Regions from separate parts of the Acinetobacter sp. IK40 genome, predicted to be linked through region 3. Evidence: predicted binding sites of a transcription regulator. Region 3 holds the regulator's gene; each other region holds the start of a gene.
The links. The regulator PhoB, encoded in region 3, activates phosphate uptake and scavenging genes when phosphate is short. The targets are predictions, from matches to a motif close to TGTCATNAANCTGTCATAA.
Positions count from the first base shown of each region.

Region 1 (3,569 bases), on a different contig from region 3:
TTATAGGCAGAGCGACCTGTACCAGAACGCATCACTTGTTGTAAGCCAAAGTTCAGGATATAGGCTGCGGCAGGGTCAATGGTTTGTTGTACATTCAAGCCATAACGCTCAAGCAAATGTCCTTTGGCATCCACCACCGTACGGATCGAGCGAGGCGGATATTTAAAGCCACCGGTGGCAAAGTTGCTATAGATGCTTAATACTTCCATCGGTGACATATTCACTGCGCCCAGATAGATCGAAGGGTAGGCCGGAATATCTGAAGTCACACCAAACTGTCTCAATTTATTGCTGAATGCAGATAAACCAAATTCATTGCCTAAACGGACAGTGGATAAGTTGTATGAGTTGGCCAAAGCTTGTTGCATTGGTACAACACCATGCTCACCACCGCTATAGTTTTTCGGGGTCCAGCTCTTATCACCATCAATTGGAATATTGACGGCACTGTCTTCAATCGGGCTGGCCCATGTGTATCGGCCTGATTCGATTGCATTCAGGTAAATGATCGGTTTAAGTAAAGAACCGACTTGACGTTTGGCATCAAGCGCCCGGTTAAAACCGGTAAAGTCCTGAGTTGAACCTACGGCTGCAACCAGTTCACCATTTTCAGGATGGGCAACCAGTACCGCACCTTGCAGGTTTCTTAAACGGCCCGGATTAGCATTGGCTAAACGGCTGACGGTACTCTTAAATGCGTTCTGTACCTGAGTCTGTGCGATTGGATCAAGGGTTGTGAAAATTCTCAGGCCTTGATTGGTAATATCACTTTCCTGATATTCGGTGCGGAGTTGACGACGGACAATATCCAGGAAATCAGGGAATTTTGCAGGGCCTAAAGTTGGCTTGCTGACCACATTTAATGGACGGGCAATTTCATCTTCATATTCTGCATCAGTCAAATAACCCATCACTTTCATGTTGTTTAAGACAACATCACGACGTTTTTTCGCTGATTCTGGATTACGCCAAGGATTATACAAAGAAGGGCCTTGAACCAGACCAACCAGAAAGGCCTGTTGGGAAATATTCAGTTCACGCAATGGCAGACCGAAGTAAAATTGTGATGCCAAGCCGTAACCATTAATCGAATAGCTACCATTTTGGCCCAGATTCACTTCATTTAAGTAAGCTTCCAGAATCTCGTCTTTGCTGTAATGTAATTCAATCAATAGCGCCATGAGGGCTTCATTGACCTTACGTTTCAGCGTCTTTTCCGGTGAAAGATAGAAATTCTTGACCAACTGCTGGGTTAAGGTTGAACCCCCTTGACGACGTCCACCCGTCACATTACTGACGACAGCACGTGCAGTACCACGGATCGAAAGACCATGATGGTGATAGAAGTTACGATCTTCCGTCGAGATCAAGGCTTCGATCAAGGTTTTAGGTACTTTATTCAGTTTAATGAGAACGCGGTCTTCATTATGTTGCGGATAGATACCACCGATCAATAAAGGTTCTAAGCGAGCAATCCCTGTATTTGAGGGTTTGGTAGAGCGCACTTCACTGACTTCGCCATTGGCAAAGGCCAGTTCCAGCACCTGTTCAGGTTCGGTACTATCACCGTAGTCAAAACCACGGGTATGCACATACATCTGGTTACCCTGAACCACATAGCTACCCGACTTGTCGTAGTTAGCCGTATTCTTATATCCCAGTAATTTTAACTCTTGGGTAAAATTATCCTGAGTAATCGGTGCATTGGCATAAATTTCCAATGGGCGAGCAAACACCTTGGCAGGGATGTCCCAACGCTGACCTTCAAACTTGTCACGAATAATATTATCCAATCGGATCAGATAGATACTAAAGGCAACAAAGACACCTATCACTAACATTGAGAAAATGAGTGCTAGAAAACCAATACCACGTTCAAACTTCATAGATTTGCGTTAAAACCAAAACAATGACGGTAATGATGCGATAGCTTATTGTCATTTTGCAATCATAAAACTGTGAATAAATAGCAACATGCAATAAAAAGTTTAAGCATGTGTTGACATTAAAGGTATAAAAAAGCAACGGATAGACATTTTTATACTTTTTAATCAATCATCAACGCAACATAGGTTGTTAATGATATGATAGTCGATAACCGCGACGGAGCTGAATTATTCGTGCAAATTTCACATAAATCCTTTCGAAATATTGGTCTCATTGGACGACCAGACAAGTATTCTGTAGTAGAAACGTTATGTTTAATTCATGATCATTTGATCAATTTAGGCTTAAACCCCGTTTTTGATCAGGAAACAGCAAAACTTGTCCCCTATAGTCATGGCCAGACCGTGAGCCGTAACTTGCTGGGTGAAGTCGTTGATTTAGTGATTGTGGTGGGTGGTGATGGTTCATTGCTCCATGCTGCACGTGCTTTGGTACGCTATAGTACGCCTGTGCTCGGCATTAACCGGGGGCGTCTGGGCTTTTTAACCGATATTAAGCCTGCCGAAGCCATCTTTAAACTGGATCAGGTATTACAAGGCCAGTTCCAGCTGGACCGCCGTTTCTTACTGGAAATGGAAGTGCGTACCAATGGTGAAACTATTTATGATGCGATTGCATTGAATGATGTGGTGTTGCACTCAGGTAAATCGGTGCATATGATCGATTTTGAGCTGAACATTGATGGGCAATATGTCTATCGTCAGCACAGTGATGGTCTGATTGTTTCAACCCCAACGGGTTCAACGGCGTATGCACTTTCAGGTGGAGGGCCGATTCTGCATCCAAGTATGGATGCGATCGCACTAGTGCCGATGCATCCGCACACCTTGTCATCACGTCCTATCGTGGTGGGTGGACAAAGTGAAATCAAGATTACCATCCGTGAAAATCGTGTTCTGCCGATGGTGAGTGCCGATGGTCAACATAGTGTTGCATTAAATGTAGGTGACACGGTGCATATCCGCAAACATCCGTTTAAACTAAGCTTATTACATCCACCAGGTTATGACTTTTATATGGCATGTCGTACCAAATTAGGGTGGAATCAAGATTTTGAATCTTTTCAACAGGATGACTCATGAATATTGAACAAATGCTCGCTATTTTAAATCCTGAAATTGTTGAGCGTCTTCGTACTGCTGTTGAAATTGGTAAATGGCCAAATGGCGTTGCACTCACCAAAGAACAGCGTGAAACCTGTATGCAGGCTGTGTATGCGTGGGAAATGGAAAATTTGCCAAAAGAACAGCGCAGTGGTTATATCGACCGTGGTACCAAAAAAGACGGTGAAGAGTGTGATGACGACCATCATAAAAATGAACCTGAATTTAAGCCGATTCGTTTTGTTTAATTAATATAAGTAGTATTTAAAGCGATGATTTTAATTAAGTCATCGCTTTTTTTGTTTTCAGGTTTATATTTGATTCAATAGTTGTATGATTTCCATATATTAACTTGATAAATTTTTATGAATTATCATTTAGTTAATTTGGCATCTCACTACACAGTAGTGAGATGAGTAGATTAAACAGAATATCCTGCCTCTCTCATTTGCATAATAATTAAGTCGTCAAATTGCTTATCAGATATTCCTCTAACTGACTTAATACTTTTCCAGTGCC
Region 1 is NZ_JANBOE010000002.1:66,044-69,612, forward strand. Features, by position in the region: gene mrcB (penicillin-binding protein 1B) at 1-1,886, opposite strand, end outside; gene MSG93_RS04230 (NAD(+) kinase) at 2,121-3,029, shown strand; gene MSG93_RS04235 (YeaC family protein) at 3,026-3,298, shown strand; gene MSG93_RS04240 (hypothetical protein) at 3,472-3,569, opposite strand, start outside.
Region 1: the regulator PhoB is predicted to act here: its motif matches at 1,936-1,954, upstream of MSG93_RS04230 (NAD(+) kinase).

Region 2 (3,569 bases), on a different contig from region 3:
AGTTTGGAATGTACTGCAGGAATGAATCCAGGCTATTACGATATTCTTTGACCACTTTGGCCTGACTTTCATCCATTGCTGGTAAAGCTTCAGCCTTGTCTAAACGTTTGAATGTCGTGGTGCTCAAATACATGTCATTACGGATTTCACTCACTGCCGCTTCAGGAATCAATTTAAGATCACCATAGCCTGCAACACGTGTACCGATATGAGAAGTCATGCTTGCAAGTGCAGGAACAACTTCAGAGGTTTGCTCTTTGGTCTGGATATATTTGGTTAATACATCACGTGCTTTTTCATCGGTCAGCTCGTTTTGATTCACATTCAACACAACCGCAGTCTGAGTAGAAAGTTGCTCAAAAGACTGTAAATGTTGTGCATCCAGATTTTTGTTCAATGAGTAAGCCAATGGTACCAAGCCGATCAGGATCAACATGATTAAACCCATGCCCTTTTGACCGTCGTTTGAACCATGCGCAAAACTTACGCCTGTACAGGTAAAAATCAGGATTGCACGAATTAGTGGTGGCGGCGGCTTATTGCCTTCTGGTGGCTGAAACAGCTCCATTTGACGTTTAAAGACTTTCTTCACCAGTAAGAATAGAACGGCTGCAAAGGCAAAACCGATCAATGGCGAGAATAATAACGCCTTACCCACCTTAATCACCTGATCAATATCAATACCGCTACTGGTCGCCCCAGCAGACGCATTCAATATATGATTCATGATGCCCACACCTAAAATCGAACCGATTAAAGTATGTGAACTTGATGCAGGAATTCCCAAGAACCACGTGCCCAGATTCCACAGAATCGCCGCGATTAACAGTGCAAAAACCATCGCGAAGCCAGCACCACTGCCGACATTCATGATCATTTCCACAGGAAGTAATGCAATAATACCGTATGCAACCGCACCACTCGCCACCATAACCCCAAGGAAGTTACAGAAGCCAGCCCACATTACTGCTGCCGGTGCAGGCAAAGCATTGGTATAAATAACCGTCGCTACAGCATTTGCCGTATCGTGAAAACCATTTACAAATTCAAAGCCTAAAGCGATGAAAAGTGCCGTCGATAAAAGAATAACTGAATATAAGCTTAACGGCGGTACATGTGCCAGATCAGCACTTAACTGAAAACCGATATAAACCAGTGTTGCAACAATAATTGTCAAAAACACCGGCATAAAAAATTTCGGTGTAGGTACATGTACATTCGTCGATTTTGCCTGAGAACTGGCAAGCGGTGAATCCGAAACAGGAGGAAGATTAGAATTCATGTAGACGGTGAGAGGATAATAAAATCCTCTGTATTGTTTAATTAAATTATGACAATTATATGACAAAGGACTGTCATATAAAGCCAAAATTTCATATTTTTATAGCGTTTTTTAGCTTTTTTTTACGATAATTTTGTCCTGTTTTAAAATTTAATAAAATAAAAACAATAACTTATAAACATATCATATCTAACCAAACTGTTTGTCTGATTTTGCAACAAATGCTACGAAAGATGACATATTTTTGTCATATTCTGATTAATTTGTTGGCTTTTTAAGCATTATTCCGTTCGATTATGACAATTGAATGAACATTTTATGACATTTTCGAAATGACCCGATGAATCACTGTTCTGAGTTGTTGAAAATACGCGCTTTGACCTAGCTTCTGTTACAATGCCCCTGCTTTTTATCTTCATCATCGACCGGGGTTTCTGAATGTCCACGCTTACCACCCTACAATCACTTCTTGCCCAACGCATCCTGATTATTGATGGTGCAATGGGAACCATGATTCAACGCCATAAACTAGAAGAAGCAGATTATCGTGGTGAACGCTTTGCAGACTGGGCATCAGACCTGAAAGGCAATAATGATTTATTAGTTCTGACACAACCACAGATTATTCAGGGCATTCATGAAGCCTACCTGGATGCTGGCGCGGACATTATTGAAACCAATAGCTTTAACGGCACCCGCGTTTCCATGTCGGATTATCACATGGAAGATCTGGTACCGGAGATCAACCGTGAAGCAGCACGTTTGGCACGTGCAGCCTGTGACAAATATTCGACTCCAGACAAACCCCGTTTTGTTGCCGGTGTGCTTGGTCCGACATCACGTACCTGTTCGATTTCACCAAATGTTAATGATCCGGCCTTCCGTAACATTACCTTTGATGAACTAAAAGAAAACTATATTGAAGCTGCTCATGCGCTGATCGAAGGTGGAGCAGACATCCTGCTGATCGAAACCGTGTTCGATACCTTGAACTGTAAAGCTGCGATCTTTGCAGTAAAAGAGGTCTTCAAGCAAATCGGTCATGAACTGCCACTGATGATTTCAGGGACTATTACCGATGCCTCAGGCCGTACCTTAACCGGCCAAACCGCAGAAGCATTCTGGAACTCGGTGCGTCATGGTGATTTACTCTCGATCGGTTTTAACTGTGCCCTGGGTGCAGATGCGATGCGTCCACACATCAAAACCATTGCTGATGTTGCAGATACCTTTATTTCTGCTCATCCGAATGCTGGCTTGCCCAATGCCTTCGGTGAATATGATGAAACCCCGGAACAAACCGCAGCATTCATTAAAGAATTTGCTGAAAGCGGTTTGATCAATATTACCGGTGGTTGCTGTGGGACTACACCCGACCACATCCGTGCCATTTATCATGCGGTCAAAGATATTCAGCCACGCCAAGTGCCGGAAACCATTCCTGCTTGCCGTTTAAGTGGTTTAGAGCCATTTAACATTGATGAAAACTCTTTGTTCGTTAACGTTGGTGAACGTACCAACGTCACCGGTTCAAAAAAATTCCTGCGCCTGATTCGTGAAGAAAACTTTGCCGAAGCTTTGGAAGTGGCTCAGCAACAGGTTGAAGCCGGTGCACAGATCATCGATATCAACATGGATGAAGGGATGCTGGATTCGCAAACTGCGATGGTACATTTCCTCAATCTGGTGGCGTCTGAACCGGATATCTCTCGCGTACCGATCATGATTGACTCATCAAAATGGGAAATCATTGAAGCAGGCTTGAAGTGCGTACAAGGTAAACCTGTAGTGAACTCGATTTCCCTAAAAGAGGGTTATGACGAGTTTGTCGAAAAAGCACGCCTGTGCCGTCAATATGGTGCTGCGATTATTGTGATGGCTTTTGATGAAGCTGGTCAGGCTGATACCGCTGCACGTAAACGTGAAATCTGTAAACGTTCTTATGATGTGTTAGTCAATGATGTCGGCTTCCCTGCTGAAGATATTATTTTTGACCCGAACGTATTTGCCGTGGCAACCGGGATTGAAGAACACAACAACTATGGCGTTGACTTTATTGAGGCTACGGGCTGGATCAAACAAAACTTGCCGCATGCCATGATTTCTGGCGGTGTATCGAACGTTTCCTTCTCCTTCCGTGGTAATGAACCGGTGCGTGAAGCGATTCACTCGGTATTCCTGTACCATGCCATCAAGCAAGGCATGACCATGGGTATCGTGAACGCAGGTCAAATGGCGATTTACGACGATATTCCAAAAGAACTGAAAGAAGCTGTTGAAGATGTCG
Region 2 is NZ_JANBOE010000001.1:249,151-252,719, reverse strand. Features, by position in the region: gene MSG93_RS01195 (inorganic phosphate transporter) at 1-1,282, opposite strand, end outside; gene metH (methionine synthase) at 1,721-3,569, shown strand, end outside.
Region 2: the regulator PhoB is predicted to act here: its motif matches at 1,329-1,347, upstream of MSG93_RS01195 (inorganic phosphate transporter).

Region 3 (3,569 bases):
TAGCTTGCGCCTTCGACCGTTGAGCCAAGTGCGACACCTGCGTTATTGAAGATCATATTGACCGAACCATGATCCTGTACCGTCTCTTGCGCCCATTGTTTTACCGCATCACGGTTTGAGACATCAAGTACTTTTGTGGTGACTGTTACAGGGTATGGCTTCACCAATTCAACGGTTTGAGCCAAACCTTTTTCATTGATATCACTTAACGATAAATGACAGCCCTGTTTCGCTAACAAGATCGCCAGCTGTTGTCCAATCCCAGAACCAGCACCGGTGATCGCTGCGACTTTATTTTTAAAATTTTTCATTGCCTATCCTTTGTGTTGCGAATGATATGCACAATATTCGCCCCAATCATGCGTTGTCATGTGCTGTTTAACCTGTAACCAATATAATTTTGACAATACAGGTTGTCAATATAGTACAGTCAAGCTTTATGACAAATGGCAATAACCGACACCTAACATGTCATAATAGGCCTATTTACATTCTTGACCGAAGATGTGTAAAAGAGACAAGGCATATTTTCAAAATTTGGTTATGCTAGATCGGCAGCAAATGACAGCAATGTAAAAAAGTACGTGATATCCGATTTAGCGACATTTTAGGGAACGGTTTTTCAATGACAACTCCAGAGCAAGCGACAGACAAGAAAAAAAAGGCAGCAACCAAAGAGCGTCAATTCAAAGGTCTCTCGTTAACTGAGCGCAAGCAGGCACGTCGTGACAAACTGATTGAAGCGGGTATTGCCACCTATGGTACCCATGGCTTCTTTTCGGTCACGGTCAAGGATGTCTGTAATGAGGCCAAGCTGACTGAACGCTACTTTTATGAATCCTTTAAGAAAAGTGAAGATCTGTTCCAGACCGTGTTCCTGAAAATGATCGAAAAAATGCAGACCTGCCTCACTCAGGCGGTTCTGATGGCAGCCCCTGAACCTAAAAATATGGTTAATGCCGGTTTATCCGCCTTATTAAATGCGATTAAGGATGATCCTCGTATGGCACGGATTATTTATATCGATGCCATGCTGGTGCAGGACCTGCATAATCAGGCTACCATTCAGGAAACCCTGACCCAGTTCGACCGTATTATTCAGGGCTTTGTGATGATTACCATGCCCAATGCACCGCAAAGCACCGAAGAAGTGTCGTTAATGGCAACTGGCCTGAATGGTTATGTGACCCATATTATTATTCGCTGGGTTTCGGAGGGCTTTAAACAGCCGCTTCAGGATGTGCTTTCTGCCTGTTGTGCTGTGTTCTTGTCCTTTATCGAAACAACCTCACAAAAAAATTAAAATCGTTTTACAGTTTTGTGACAGTCATAGCCATCGCATGACAGATTGATTAACCCAATGAATTTATTTGCTTTATGATCAGGCAAGTTGTCATCATATGGTCATGACTCTGCCCCACAATTGTCACAATTTATTGCTAAATTCGACTTTATTCCCTCTTTTGCAATGATATTGTCATAATTAATCTTTGTAATAAGCCTGTCATAACAACAAAACGGTTAAACCGTTACAGATTTTAAGGGTATTGCGCTGTGAAAGATGACTATATTTTAATTGTCGATGATGAGTTACCGATCCGCGAAATGATCCATACCTCTTTGGATATGGCAGGCTTCCAATGTTTACAAGCCGAGGATGCCAAACAGGCGCATCAGATTATCGTTGATCAGCGTCCTGCACTTATCTTGCTGGACTGGATGTTACCAGGGGGTGTGAGTGGTGTAGACTTATGCCGTCGCCTGAAACGCGATGAGAACCTGTCTGAAATTCCTGTGATCATGCTCACTGCACGTGGCGAAGAAGACCATAAAGTTCAAGGTCTGGATGCCGGTGCAGATGATTACATGACCAAACCCTTCTCGACACGTGAACTGGTTTCCCGTATCAAGGCGGTATTACGTCGTGCCAATGCACTAAGCGGAGAAAAAGTGATTGATGCCAATGGCTTATTACTCGATCCGGTTAGTCAGCGTGTTAGCTTTGGCAACAGTATTTTAGACATGGGTCCAACCGAATATCGTTTACTGGCCTTCTTTATGACCCATCCGGAACGTGCCTATACACGTGCGCAGCTGCTTGATCAGGTGTGGGGTGGCAATGTCTATATCGAAGACCGTACCATTGACGTGCATATCCGTCGTTTACGCAAAGTGCTAGAGCCTTTTGGTGTTGACCGCTTTGTGCAAACGGTTCGTGGCACAGGTTACCGTTTTTCGACACGAGCCGATTTAGCAGTAGGTTAAAAATCTTTTATGTACGAACCTTATCCGGTCCCTGAACTGGCACGTGAACACCAGCGTTTTCGCTACAGCAGTTTATGGACGTTTGCAAAACAAGATTTAAGGCTGTTACTTTTTTTCTTATTGATTGCAAGCTTAATTGGATTTGGGGTTGGCTACTTTTGGAGCTGTATTTTTATTGCTTTTGTGGTGTTTTTCGCCCTGCAGCTCCGCTCGCTTTATCTGGTCAATGAATGGATTTCAAACCGTCCCTATGATGTTCCACCCAATTTAAACGGGATCTGGGGCGCTTTGCTGTTCAATGTTTATCGTGCACAACGTCAGGAACGCATTGTTCAGGCGGAAATGGTCGGTCTCATTGACCGAGCCCAGTCTTCTCTGGTTGCTCTGGCAGAAGCCGTGGTTCTGATTGATGACCAACATCAAATCGAATGGTGGAACCCCGCAGCCGAAAAGCTGTTAGGGATTAGTCCTTTGGACCGCGGACGTAACCTATTGTCGATTTTACGCCAGCCCAGTTTTATTGAATATTTTAACAACCCAGATCAATCCCCTGATGGGATTCGTTTGCAAGCGCAGATGGAAGAAGAGCGTTATGTGCACGTCAAACTCACCCGTTTTGGGGGAGAAAGTCGTTTATTGGTCGCACATGACACCACGCGCGTCCATAATCTGGAACAAATGCGTAAAGACTTTGTCGATAATATTTCACATGAATTACGTACGCCGCTGACCGTACTCAGTGGTTATATCGAAACCTTTACCGATCAAGATGACATTACACCGCGCTGGAAACGTGCTTTTACGCAAATGCAGTCCCAGACCAAACGAATGAATGCCTTGGTCAATGATTTATTGTTGTTATCCAATCTGGAAAATAATAAGAAAGTCGCGAAAAATCAGATTATTGATATGGCCAATCTGATGAACCAGATCTTTGATGATGCACGTGCCTACAATCTGGATTATGGTCATACTTTAAATCTGGATATTGATAGCCATTGTGACCTGATTGGCTCGGACATTGAAATTGCCAGTGCCTTCAGCAACTTAATTACCAATGCAATTAAATATACACCGCCTGGAGGCATCATCACCATTGGCTGGCATGAAGCGGGTGACCATGCTTCCTTTACCGTACAGGACAATGGTATCGGCATTGATCCAAAACATTTACCACGCCTGACTGAACGCTTCTATCGCGTCGATAGCGCGCGTAGCCGTCAAACCGGCGGTACAGGTTTAGGGCTGGCCATTGTCAAACACGTCTTGATGCAACATGGCGCACATCTAGAAATCACCTCTAA
Region 3 is NZ_JANBOE010000003.1:325,180-328,748, forward strand. Features, by position in the region: gene MSG93_RS07860 (SDR family NAD(P)-dependent oxidoreductase) at 1-311, opposite strand, end outside; gene MSG93_RS07865 (TetR/AcrR family transcriptional regulator) at 626-1,303, shown strand; gene phoB (phosphate regulon transcriptional regulator PhoB) at 1,555-2,265, shown strand; gene phoR (phosphate regulon sensor histidine kinase PhoR) at 2,275-3,569, shown strand, end outside.